Variovorax paradoxus: one gene and its partner. The protein of the gene in region 1 interacts with the protein of each later gene in a pairwise test. Links are inferred from orthologs where the notes say so. Each region holds a gene or a part of one and is shown on either strand. Other genes may lie near its edges.

Region 1 (5,703 bases):
GAGCCGGCCGATGCCAATCAAGGTGCCGAGCACGACCGCGAAGACGGCCGCGGGCACCGCCGCCCGCACGGTGTTGATCAACCCCGCAAGGAAGGCGCGCCAGAACGGCTGGCTGGCATCGAAGTCGAGCCAGCCCTCGCTGATGGAAAAGCCCGCCGGCTCGGTGAGAAAGTCGAACCCGGAGCGCACCCCTCGCGAGCGCAGCACGTCGAGCGCGTGGTTCATCACCCAGACGGCGCCGGCCATTACGGCCAGCACCAGCAGCGCCTGGACAACCCAGGCCAGCCAGGCGCCGCGGCGCGAGGCTTGCCGGCTCATCGAACCGGTGGTGCGTAGATCAGGCCGCCCTTGTTCCAGAGATTGTTCGAACCGCGCGGCAGCTTGAGCACCGATTTGGGCCCGACGTTGCGTTCGAACATCTCGCCGTAGTTACCCACGGCCTTGATCGCGCGGAACGACCAGTCCTTGTCGAGACCCAGCAGCTTGCCCAGGTCTTCGCCGGTGCCGACCAGGCGCTGCTGCGCCGGGTCTTTGCTGTTGGCCTTGAGATCGTCTGCATTGGCCTGCGTCACGCCAAACTCCTCTGCCTCGATGAGTGCGTTGGGCACCCACTTGGCAATGGCAAACCATTCGTCGTCGCCGCGGCGCACCAGCGGCGCGAGCGGCTCCTTGGAAATGAGCTCGGGCAGGATGATGTAGTCGTCGGGGTTGGGCGCTTCCTTGTTGCGCAGGCCCGCAAGCGCCGAGGCGTCGGTGGTGAAAGCCTGGCAGCGGCCCGAGAAGAACGCCTTGAACGAAGCCTCGAAGCTCTCGAACACGACCGTCTTGACCGGAATGTTCTGGGCGCGGAAGTAGTCGGAGACGTTCTTTTCGTTGGTGGTGCCCGACTGCGTGCAGATGGTCGCGTTCTTGAGCTGCTTGGCGCTTGTGACCTTGAGCTTCTTCGGCACCAGAAAGCCCTGGCCGTCGTAGTACGTGATGGTGGTGAAGTTGAAGCCCAACGACGCATCGCGCGTGAGCGTCCACGTGGTGTTGCGGGCAAGAATGTCGATTTCGCCGGCCTGCAGGGCCGAAAAGCGCTGCTGCGAGTTGAGCGGCACGAAGTCGACTTTTTTCGCATCGCCCAGCACCGCGGCGGCAATGGCGCGGCATGTATCGACGTCCAGGCCCGACCAGTTGCCTTGTGTGTCGGGCGCCGAAAAGCCGGCCACGCCGTTCGTCACGCCGCATTTGACGGTGCCGCGCTGCTTGACCGCATCGAGGGTCTTGCCGGCAAAAGCCGGCGCTGCGGCCGACAGTGCAACAACGGACGCGGCAACGGCCAGCGCGGGGCGGAATCGATTCTTCATTGGTGTGTTCTCCTCAACAACAAGCAAAAGGCAGTGTACGGGGCCGCGCGCCACTCTGCCAAAGAACGGTCGGTTGGATGCATATGCCATATAGGCCGCCGGTCGCGGGCTTTTCTTGACCTTGGCACATTCACTAACATATGACCCTTCAATCACTCTCACCAGGAATCTGCTCATGACCAAATCCGATGACACCGGCAAGCTCGTTCTGCGCGTTGCACTCGGCATCCTCATCCTGCTGCACGGCATTGCGAAAGTCGGCAAGGGCGTCGACGGCATCGGCGGCATGCTGGCATCCCATGGGTTGCCGGCGGCCATGGCGTACCTGGTCTACGTCGGTGAGATCCTTGCTCCCGTGCTGCTGATCGTGGGCCTTTTCACCCGCCCGGCAGCGTTGATCGTGGCAATCAACATGGTGGCGGCGATCTGGCTCGTGCACCAGAAGGACCTGGGCGCCCTCAATGGCCAGGGCGGCTGGGCGCTGGAACTGCAGGGCATGTTCCTGTTCTCGGCACTTGCCATTGCACTCTTCGGCGGCGGCCGCTTCGGCCTGGGCGGCAGGTACAACTGAACGCATGCGGCCGGTGCTGAACCGGCCGCTTTTTCTCAGTCGTCGTCATTGGCGTCGAGCCCTGGAAACAGGACGTCGGTATAACCGAAGCGCGAAAAATCGCGCACCCGCATCGGATAGAGCTTGCCCAGCAGGTGATCCACCTCGTGCTGCACCACGCGTGCATGAAAGCCGCTCGCGGTCCGGTCGATCGGATCGCCATAAGGATCGAAGCCGGTATAGCGGATATTCGAAAAGCGCGGCACCACGCCGCGCAAACCTGGCACCGAAAGGCACCCTTCCCAGCCCTCTTCTTCCTCGTCGCCGATCGGCGTGATGACGGGATTCAGCAGCACGGTGCGTGGCACCGGGGGTGCGTCGGGGTAGCGGGGATTGACGACGTCGGTGCCGAATATCACCAGTTGCTGGTCGACGCCGATTTGCGGTGCGGCCAGCCCGGCGCCGTTCACCGCAAGCATCGTCTCGAACATGTCGCGCACCAGCAGGTGCAGCTCGTCGGTGTCGAAAGCGGCCACCGGCTGCGCAACGCGCAGCAACCGGGGGTCGCCCATTTTCAGGATTTCGCGTATGGCCATGGCGGGATTATCGCGACAGCCAAGCGCTGCGATGGTCTACCCGCCCGCGCCGCGATCAGGGAGGGGTCTGGGTCTTGGAGTCGGGCGAGGTGTAGAGCCGTGCACGGCCACGCGGCGTCTGGTCTGGCGCCACGCCTGGCTGCACACTGGGCCCCGGGCGCCCGCCACCCCAGCCCGGCCGCGCAGGTGCCACCGGATAGCTTGGACGCACCGCCGGGTAGCCTGGACGGCCGTAGTAGGGACGGTCGCCGTAATAAGGCCGCCCGCCATAGTAGGGACGGCGGCCTTCGTAGTAGGCGCCGCCCTCGATGTAGACAGGCGCCGGCTGAACGACCACCGGGTTGTCGTAATACGGCTGCGAGTAGCCCCCGTTGTAGTAGGGATCGCCGGGAACGGCAACGCAACCGCCAAGCAGCGCGAAGCCGCCAATGGCGACACAGGTACCGAGAACACGAATTTTCTGCATAAGGGACTCCTTGTCAGCCTTTTGTCTTCAACGCCAGCTTGTAGCCCCTGTTGACTGCTCGGGTGTGAAGCCGCGTAACCAGCGGTAAACAGGCCTCGCCTCCACAGCTTTCAGCCCGGCACGCCGTTGGCGAGTATCTCCAGCATACCCGCCTCATCGATCACGTCCACGCCGAGTTCACGGGCCTTGTCGAGCTTGCTCCCGGCCTCTTCGCCGGCAACCAGGTAGTTTGTCTTCTTGCTGACGGAGCCGGCCACCTTGGCACCGGCCGCTTCCAGTTTGTCCTTTGCTTCGTCCCTGCTGAGCGTAGGAAGGGTGCCGGTAATCACGAAGGTCAGTCCCGCCAGCGGCTTGGGCGCGCGGGCGGCGGGTTCGCCCTCTTCCCAGCTCAGGCCGCAGGCGCGCAACTGCTCGACCACTTCGCGGTTATGCGGCTGGTCGAAGAACGTGCGCAGGCTTTGCGCCACCACGGGACCCACGTCGTTGACTTCGAGCAGCTGTTCTTCGGTCGCGTCCATGATGGCGTCCAGCTTGCCGAAATGCTTGGCCAGGTCTTTCGCGGTGCTCTCGCCCACATGCCGGATACCCAGCCCGAACAGGAAGCGCGGCAACGTCGTTTTCTTCGAGGCTTCCAGCGCATCGACAAGGTTCTTGGCCGATTTCTCGGCCATGCGGTCCAGGCCCGCCAGGGTGGTGAAGCCCAGCCTGTACAGGTCAGGCAAGGTGCGGATGAGATTGGCATCGACCAATTGCTCGACCAGCTTGTCGCCGAGTCCATCGACATCGACCGCACGGCGCGCCGCAAAGTGCAGGATGGCTTCCTTGCGCTGGGCGGCGCAGAACAGGCCGCCCGTGCAGCGGTAGTCGACCTCGCCTTCTTCGCGCAGCGCTTCCGATCCGCACACGGGGCACTGGCGCGGCATGGTGAACAGCGGGCCGCGCTCGCCTTCCGGCTTGGCCAGGCTCTCGGGCACCACGCCGACCACTTCGGGAATCACGTCGCCCGCGCGGCGCACGATGACCTGGTCGCCCACCCGCACGTCCTTGCGGCGTGCCTCGTCCTCGTTGTGCAGCGTGGCGTTGGTCACGGTCACGCCGCCGACGAAGACCGGCGCGAGCTTGGCCACCGGCGTGAGTTTGCCGGTGCGCCCCACCTGCACCTCGATGCCGAGCACCTCGGTGATTTGTTCCTGCGCGGGATACTTGTGCGCCACGGCCCAGCGCGGCTCGCGCGAAACGAAGCCGAGCTGCCGTTGCAGTTCCAGGCTGTCGACCTTGTAGACCACACCGTCGATGTCGTAGGGCAAGGCATCGCGCTGGCGCCCGATGTTCTCGTGGAACGCAATGAGCTCGATGGCACCCTTGGCACGCGCAGTCTGCTTGGCCACGGGGAATCCCCAGGCGTGGAACTGCTGCAGCCAATCGAATTGGGTCGGAAAATCCGGGCCGCCTTCGCTGGCCGGCGTGACCTCGCCGAGGCCATAGGCAAAAAAACTCAGCGGGCGCGCCGCAGCAATGGCCGGGTCGAGCTGGCGCACTGCGCCGGCCGCTGCATTGCGAGGGTTGACGAACACCTTTTCGTTCTTCTGCCCGGCTGCAATCTTCTCCCGCTGGCGCTCATTGAGCGCATCGAAGTCGGCGCGCTTCATGTAGACCTCGCCGCGCACCTCGACCACGGGCGGCGCGTTGCCGTTGAGCCGCAGCGGAATATCGCGCACCGTGCGAATGTTCTGGGTTACCTCTTCGCCGACCTCGCCGTCGCCGCGCGTTGCGGCCTGCACCAGAACGCCGTTCTCGTAGCGCAGGTTCATGGCCAGGCCATCGAACTTGAGCTCGCACACGTATTCGACCTGAGGCCCGTCTTCAGCCAGGCCCAGCTCCTTGCGCACGCGCGCATCGAAGGCGCTCGCACCGCCCGGAGAGATGTCTGTTTCGGTGCGAATCGAAAGCATCGGCACCTTGTGGCGCACCTTCACAAAGCCTTCGAGCACCTTGCCGCCGACGCGCTGCGTGGGGGAATCGGGCGTTCTCAGATCAGGGAACTCAGCTTCGATGGCCTGAAGCCGCTGGAAGAGCTTGTCGTATTCCGCGTCGGGCAGCTCAGGCGCGTCGAGCACGTAATAAAGGTGGGCGTGCTTGTGGAGCAGTTCGCTCAGTGCGGCGGCTTCGCGTGCCGCTTCGTCGCGCGTTGTCATGAATGTCTCCCGAAGAGGTCGGATCAGCTGAAGAGGCGCCGAGCCAAAGGCGAACCGGCGGCCAGGTCGCGCGATTCGAGCGTGTCGTAGAGCTGCTCGAGGTCGGCGCCGATCACGTCCATGGTTTCATCGCGCAGCAACTGTCCGTCGCTGTCGGTCACCACGCCGTCCATCTCGCGCGCGAGCGTGGCAGCGGCTTCGCGCATGCGGCGAAACGGCTGCTCGGCGCGGTCGACCTGCGGTACGTCCAGGCTCAGGCTGAGCTCGCGGATGGCCGACTGCGCCGGGTCATCGGCCAGCGCGGCCTGAGTGTCGAACGAAAGCCCGAGGATCGGCGGCAGCCCGACTTCGCTGGTCGGCAGCACCATGCGGCCGGGAATGATGCCCGCCACAAAACCCAAACGGGCTGCGTTCTGCTGCACATAGCCGGGGCTCCAGGCCGCGTGCAGCGCGCGCAGCACAAAGCCCAGTTGTGCGTCGTGCGCGCTGGCAAACTGATCGAGCTCGCGTGCGCGCGCCACTTCGTCGAGCATTTCGGGAAATTCGA
Region 2 (6,002 bases), 1.1 Mb from region 1 along the record:
ACGACGCCGCGCGAAAAGGCCATCGTCGAATTTTCGATGCGCCTGGGCGCCGAGCCCGACAAGCTTTCGGCGGAAGACGTGAAAGCGCTGAAAGAGGTGGGGCTGACCGAACTCGAGATCCTCGACCTGATCCACTCGGTGGCGCTTTTTGCCTGGGCCAACCGGCTGATGCTCAACCTGGGCGAGCCGGTCTTTCCCGAGGCAACCGCAACCTCATAGGCGGGCGAGCAGCCCGGGCACGGTTTCAGCGGACAGATTCAGGGGCACCAGCAGGTCGTTCTGCTGCCGGAAGTCGGTGCCGCCCACCAGCGAGGCGGCATCCACGATGGTGCGCGTCGCTGGCGTGGGCACGCCGGCAATCCGGCCCAGCGCCTCGATGAACGCCAGTCCGTAGGGCATGTCTTCGGTCACATAGCGGGTGTCGGTGCGCACAGGCCCCGGCGGGCCGCCGCGCTTGGCATGCAGCTCGGCCGCAATGTCTTCGAGCCGCGCCGATTCGGTGCCGAACGATCGCGCAAAGTGTTCCTCGATGGGCCCGAGTTCGATGCCGAAGGCCTTGGCCACGGCCCGCCGTTCGAGGTCCAGCGCCTCGATCGCACGGGCCACGCCGGGGGTCATGCAGTGGTACTGCGGCCAGTTTTCCCCACGCTCGATGCGGCTCCAGTTGAAGATGGCGAGCGGGCCGTGGGACTGCGGATTGACGTTCGCGAGTGCGCTGGCCAGCGTGTTTTGCTGCGGAAAGAAGCCGTTGCCGAACAGGGCGGTGCACAGGGCAACGGCCTCCTCGAGGTTGACGCCCGGCAGCGCGGACACGCCGACCGCCTTGCGCCGCGTCATCACCTTGACCTGCGTGCCCGACTCGCGGCGCGCGGTCAGCACCGTGGTGCCGAAGCTCGCGACGGTGATCCGCAGACCCGCACGAAGGGCGCTTTCGTAGAGATAGAGCGAAGACAGCGAGGCCATCGAGCTGACGATCACCGTCTGCCCATCGCGCAGAAAGGGCCGCAGCGCATCCATCACGCGCCTGTGCCCGTTCACCGGCAGTGCGATCAGCAGCACATCCGAGGCATCGCAAAGCTCGGCCGCATCGCTCGCCACCTCGACGGTGACGGTGCACGGCTGCACGCCGCTGGCTTCGAGCGGCTGTGTGCGCAGCGCGTCGGCGCCCTGCCCGCCGGGCGACCAGAGCGTGATGCCGTGCCCCGCCTGCCTGAGCCACGCGGCGCTGGCGAGCGCGATAGCGCCAGCGCCGGCAATGCCTACCTGGTAGCGCTTTCCCGCCGGCTCAGTCAACCTTGATCCCGCCCTGCTTGATCACCTTCTCCCAGCGTTGGCTGTCTTCCGAAATGACTTTGGCCAGCGCCGGACCGGCGCCGCAGGTGTTCACGGCGCCGAGCTGTGCAAAACGCTGTTTCGTTTCGGGCAGGTTGCACACCTCGACCAGCGCTGCCGACAGCTTTTCGATGCCGGCCGCGGGCATGCGTGCCGGCGCCATCACGCCGACCCAGACCGGCACGTCCATGCCTGGCAGCCCTGTTGCCTCGGCCACCGTCGGCGGGGTGCCGAGGCTGGGCAGCGCCGCGCGCGAGAAGGTGCCGAGCACGCGGGCCTTGCCGCTTGCGACCATCGGCTCGATGGAGGCTGCGCTGGTCACGATCAGCGCCACCTGCCCGCCGAGCAGGTCGGTGAGCGCCGGGGCCGCGCCGCGATACGGCACATGCAGCAGGTTCACGCCGGCCGCCTGCGCCAGCAGCGCGCCCGTCAGGTGCGACACCGTGCCGTTGCCGGTGGATGCGTAGGTGACTTGGCCGGGCTTGGCCTTGGCGTCGCGCAGCAGGTCGGCCAAGGTCTTGTAGGGGCTTTCGGTGCGCACGGCCACCGTCATGGGCGTGTCCCCGACCAGGGCCACGGGCGCGAGGTCGTGCGCCGGGTCGTACGGCATCTTTGCCTGCAGGTGGGGGGTGATGGTGATGGCGCCGCCGGTGGCCAGGAGCACGGTGGCGCCGTCGGTCGCCTTGGCCACCGCATCGGCCGCCACGATGCCGCCAGCACCCGCCTTGTTGTCGACGATGACGGTGCCGCCCAGCTTTTCGGTCAGCTTGGCGCCCAGGTATCGGGCAATCACGTCCTGCGCGCCGCCCGGGGCGAAGGGCACGACGATTCGCAGCGGCTTGTCGTTGTTGGCCTGCTGCGCCCACAGCGGCGTGGCAGTGGCAAGGCAGGCCGCTAGGCCCAGAGCGAGGGGTTTCCAAAGCAGTTTCATGGCTTTTTCCGATCTGCGTCAGGTGGCAGGAAGTCCCGCATTTCTGGGGGCGAGTCTAGTCCGGCGCGATAATCCGCCTTCCCCGGCCGCTCCGAGCCGGGCTCCTGCCGAACCGTCATGAACCCCAGCTACAAACCCAGCGACGTCGAGTCCGCTGCCCAGGCGCAATGGAGCGCCGCCGATGCCTACCGCGTCACCGAGGACGCGAGCCGTAAAAAGTATTACGCCTGCTCGATGCTGCCGTACCCCAGCGGCAAGCTGCACATGGGCCATGTGCGCAACTACACCATCAACGACATGCTCACGCGCTACCTGCGCATGAGCGGCTACAACGTGCTCATGCCCATGGGCTGGGACGCCTTCGGCCTGCCGGCCGAGAACGCGGCGCTCAAGAACGGCGTGCCGCCGGCCAAGTGGACGTACGAGAACATCGACTACATGCGCGGGCAGCTCCAGGCCATGGGCCTGGCCATCGATTGGAGCCGCGAGATCGCCACCTGCGACCCGAGCTACTACAAATGGAACCAGTGGCTGTTCCTGAAGATGCTCGAAAAGGGCATTGCCTACCGCAAGACCCAGGTCGTCAACTGGGACCCGGTCGACCAGACCGTGCTCGCCAACGAGCAGGTGATCGACGGCAAGGGCTGGCGCACCGGCGCCACGGTCGAGCGCCGCGAGATCCCGGGCTACTACCTGAAGATCAGCGACTACGCCGAAGAACTGCTCGAGCACACCCAGCACAAGCTGCCGGGCTGGCCCGAACGCGTCAAGCTGATGCAGGAGAACTGGATCGGCAAGAGCGAGGGCGTGCGCTTCGCCTTCACGCACGACATCAAGGACGCGAGCGGCCAGCTGATCCAGGACGGCCGCATGTACGTGTTCACCACGCGCGCCGACACCATCATGGGCGTGACCTTCTGCGCCGTGGCACCCGAGCATCCGCTGGCCGCGCACGCCGCCACGCTCGACCCCAAGGTCGCGGCCTTCATCGAGGAATGCAAGGCCGGCGGCACCACCGAGGCCGAGCTTGCCACGCAAGAAAAGAAGGGCGTGCCCACGGGACTCACCGTGACGCACCCGATCACCGAAGAGCAGGTGCCGGTGTGGGTGGGCAACTATGTGCTCATCAACTACGGCGACGGCGCCGTGATGGGTGTGCCCGCGCACGACGAGCGCGACTTTGCCTTTGCCAACAAGTACGGCATCGAGATCATCCAGGTGGTGCTGGTCGACGACGAGCCGCACTTCGACTATCACAAGTGGCAGGACTGGTATGGCGACAAGCAGCGCGGCGTCACCATCAACTCCGACAACTTCAGCGGCATGACCCACAAGGAGGCCGTGGCCGCCGTGGCGCATGCGCTCGGCCAGAAGGGCCTTGGCGAGATGCAGACCACCTGGCGCCTGCGCGACTGGGGCGTGAGCCGCCAGCGCTACTGGGGCACGCCGATCCCGATCATCCATTGCGACGAACACGGCGCGGTGCCGGTCCCCGAGAAGGACCTGCCAGTGGTGCTGCCGACCGATTGCGTGCCCGACGGTTCGGGCAACCCGCTCGCCAAGCACGAAGGCTTCCATGCCGGCGTGGTCTGCCCCGTCTGCGGCAAGCCCGCGCGGCGCGAGACCGACACCATGGACACCTTCGTCGACAGCTCGTGGTACTTCATGCGCTACTGCGACCCGAAGAACGACCAGGCGATGGTGGCCGAGGGTGCCGACTACTGGATGCCGATGGACCAGTACATCGGCGGCATCGAGCACGCGATTCTTCACCTGCTGTACGCGCGCTTCTGGACCAAGGTGATGCGCGACCTGGGCCTTGTGAAGGCCGATGAGCCCTTCAGCAAGCTGCTCACGCAGGGCATGGTGCTGAACCACATCTACTACCACCGCGACGAAAAAGGCGGCAAGAACTACCACCCGCCGCTGGAGGTAACGCCCGTGCTCGACGCGCAGGGCCGCATCGTCGGAGGCACCACCGCCGACGGCATGAAGGTCGAGTACGGCGGTGTCGGCAAGATGGGCAAGAGCGAGCGCAATGGCGTCGACCCGCAAGACCTGATCGAGAAGTACGGCGCCGACACCGCGCGCCTGTACACCATGTTCACCGCGCCGCCGGAAGCCACGCTCGAGTGGAACGACGCGGCCGTCGAAGGCAGCTACCGGTTCCTGCGCCGGGTGTGGAACTTCGGCGTGGCGCAGGCCGACGTACAGCCCGTGGCCGTCGGCGGCCAGTCTTTCGGCAAGAACGCCCAGGCGCTGCGCCGCGAGGTGCACACCGTGCTGCGCCAGGTCGACTACGACTACCAGCGCATGCAATACAACACGGTGGTGTCGGGTGCGATGAAGCTGCTCAACGCGCTCGAAGGCTTCAAGCCAGACGGCAGCGCCGGCGACGCTGCCGCGCTGCGTGAAGGTTTCGGCATTCTGCTGCGTTGCCTCTACCCCGCCACGCCGCACATCGCCTTCCAGCTCTGGCAGCAGCTCGGCTACGACAAGGAACTGGGCGGCCTGCTCGACGCACCGTGGCCGGTGGTGGACCTGGCTGCGCTCGAGCAGGACGAGATCGAGCTCATGCTGCAGGTCAACGGCAAGCTGCGCGGCGCGCTGCGCGTGCCGGCCGGCGCTTCCAAGGCCGAGATCGAACAGCTCGCGCTTTCCTGCGACGACTTCGTCAAGTTCGCTGAAGGTGCGCCGGCCAAGCGCGTCATCGTGGTGCCCGGCCGCCTGGTCAACGTGGTCATTTGAATAACGACTCAAGCATGAACAATCGAATTGCCTCGCTGCCGCGCCGCAGCTTTCTACTGGGCCTGACCGCCGCGGGCGCAAGCCTCGCGCTGGCCGGCTGCGGGTTCGAGCTGCGCAAGGCGCCCGTGTTCGCGTTCAAGACGCTGGCCGTGTCGGGCAATTCGGAGCTCATCAACCGGCTGCGCCGCGAAATGCGCGCGGCCGGCACCGTGACGCTGGTGCCGCCCGCCGACGCGCAGACGGCCGACGCGATTCTCGAGATTCTCAACGAGAGCCGCGACCGCTTCGTGATCTCGACCAACTCCGCAGGCGCGCTGCGCGAACTGCAGCTGCAGCTGCGCGTGCGCTTCTCGCTGCGCACGCCCGGCGGCAAGACATTGCTGCCGGCAACCGAGGTTTCGCAGACGCGCGACCTGAGCTTCAACGAAACCAATGCGCTTGCGAAAGACGGCGAGGCCGAGCTGCTGTACCGCGACATGCAGGCCGACATCGCGCAGCAGCTGATGCGCCGCCTGGCTGCGGTCAAGGAACTCTAGGCGCGAGCCTGCGCCTGCCGCGATCCCATGCAACTTGCCAGCGCCCAGCTCGGGCCCCATCTGCAAAAGGGGCTGAAGTCTCTCTACACGATCCACGGCGACGAACCGTTGCTCGCGCAAGAGGCCGCGGATGCCATTCGCGCCGCGGCGCGCACCCAGGGCTATACCGAGCGCAGTTCGTACACCGTGGCCGGCGCGCACTTCGACTGGAGCGCGGTGCTTGCGGCGGGCGGTTCGCTCTCGCTCTTCGCGGACAAGCAAATCGTCGAGATCCGCATTCCCTCGGGCAAGCCCGGCAAGGACGGCAGCACGGCGCTGCAGCAATTGGCTGAAGCGGCGCAGGGCAACGACAGCACGCTCACGCTCGTGATGCTCCCGCGGCTGGACAAGGCCACGCGCACGGGCGCCTGGTTCTCGGCCTTGGAGAACAACGGCGCGAGCATCCAGGTCGACCC

What was found.
Region 2: the proteins of ligA (region 1) and leuS interact in binary tests that used the Escherichia coli proteins (3 or more experiments, as listed by UniProt). The link is inferred for Variovorax paradoxus from one-to-one orthologs.

Annotation. Positions count from the first base shown.
Region 1 is NZ_CP123990.1:2,070,020-2,075,722, reverse strand. What follows is about bases 2,615-5,529. They hold ligA (NAD-dependent DNA ligase LigA), read right to left. Parts: upstream 5,157-5,529; coding sequence 3,072-5,156; downstream 2,615-3,071. Other genes in these bases: QHG62_RS10150 (cell division protein ZipA C-terminal FtsZ-binding domain-containing protein), read right to left, coding at 5,180-5,529; QHG62_RS10160 (hypothetical protein), read right to left, coding at 2,615-2,961. Outside these bases: QHG62_RS10180 (amino acid ABC transporter permease), read right to left, coding at 1-318; QHG62_RS10175 (amino acid ABC transporter substrate-binding protein), read right to left, coding at 315-1,349; QHG62_RS10170 (DoxX family protein), read left to right, coding at 1,525-1,920; def (peptide deformylase), read right to left, coding at 1,956-2,495; more of QHG62_RS10160, read right to left, coding at 2,551-2,614; more of QHG62_RS10150, read right to left, coding at 5,530-5,703. UniProt on the Escherichia coli protein: DNA ligase that catalyzes the formation of phosphodiester linkages between 5'-phosphoryl and 3'-hydroxyl groups in double-stranded DNA using NAD as a coenzyme and as the energy source for the reaction.
Region 2 is NZ_CP123990.1:3,131,074-3,137,075, forward strand. What follows is about bases 1,998-5,211. They hold leuS (leucine--tRNA ligase), read left to right. Parts: upstream 1,998-2,380; coding sequence 2,381-5,011; downstream 5,012-5,211. Other genes in these bases: QHG62_RS15190 (Bug family tripartite tricarboxylate transporter substrate binding protein), read right to left, coding at 1,998-2,263; lptE (LPS assembly lipoprotein LptE), read left to right, coding at 5,026-5,211. In the rest of the region: QHG62_RS15180 (peroxidase-related enzyme), read left to right, coding at 1-219; QHG62_RS15185 (NAD/NADP-dependent octopine/nopaline dehydrogenase family protein), read right to left, coding at 214-1,293; more of QHG62_RS15190, read right to left, coding at 1,286-1,997; more of lptE, read left to right, coding at 5,212-5,547; holA (DNA polymerase III subunit delta), read left to right, coding at 5,575-6,002.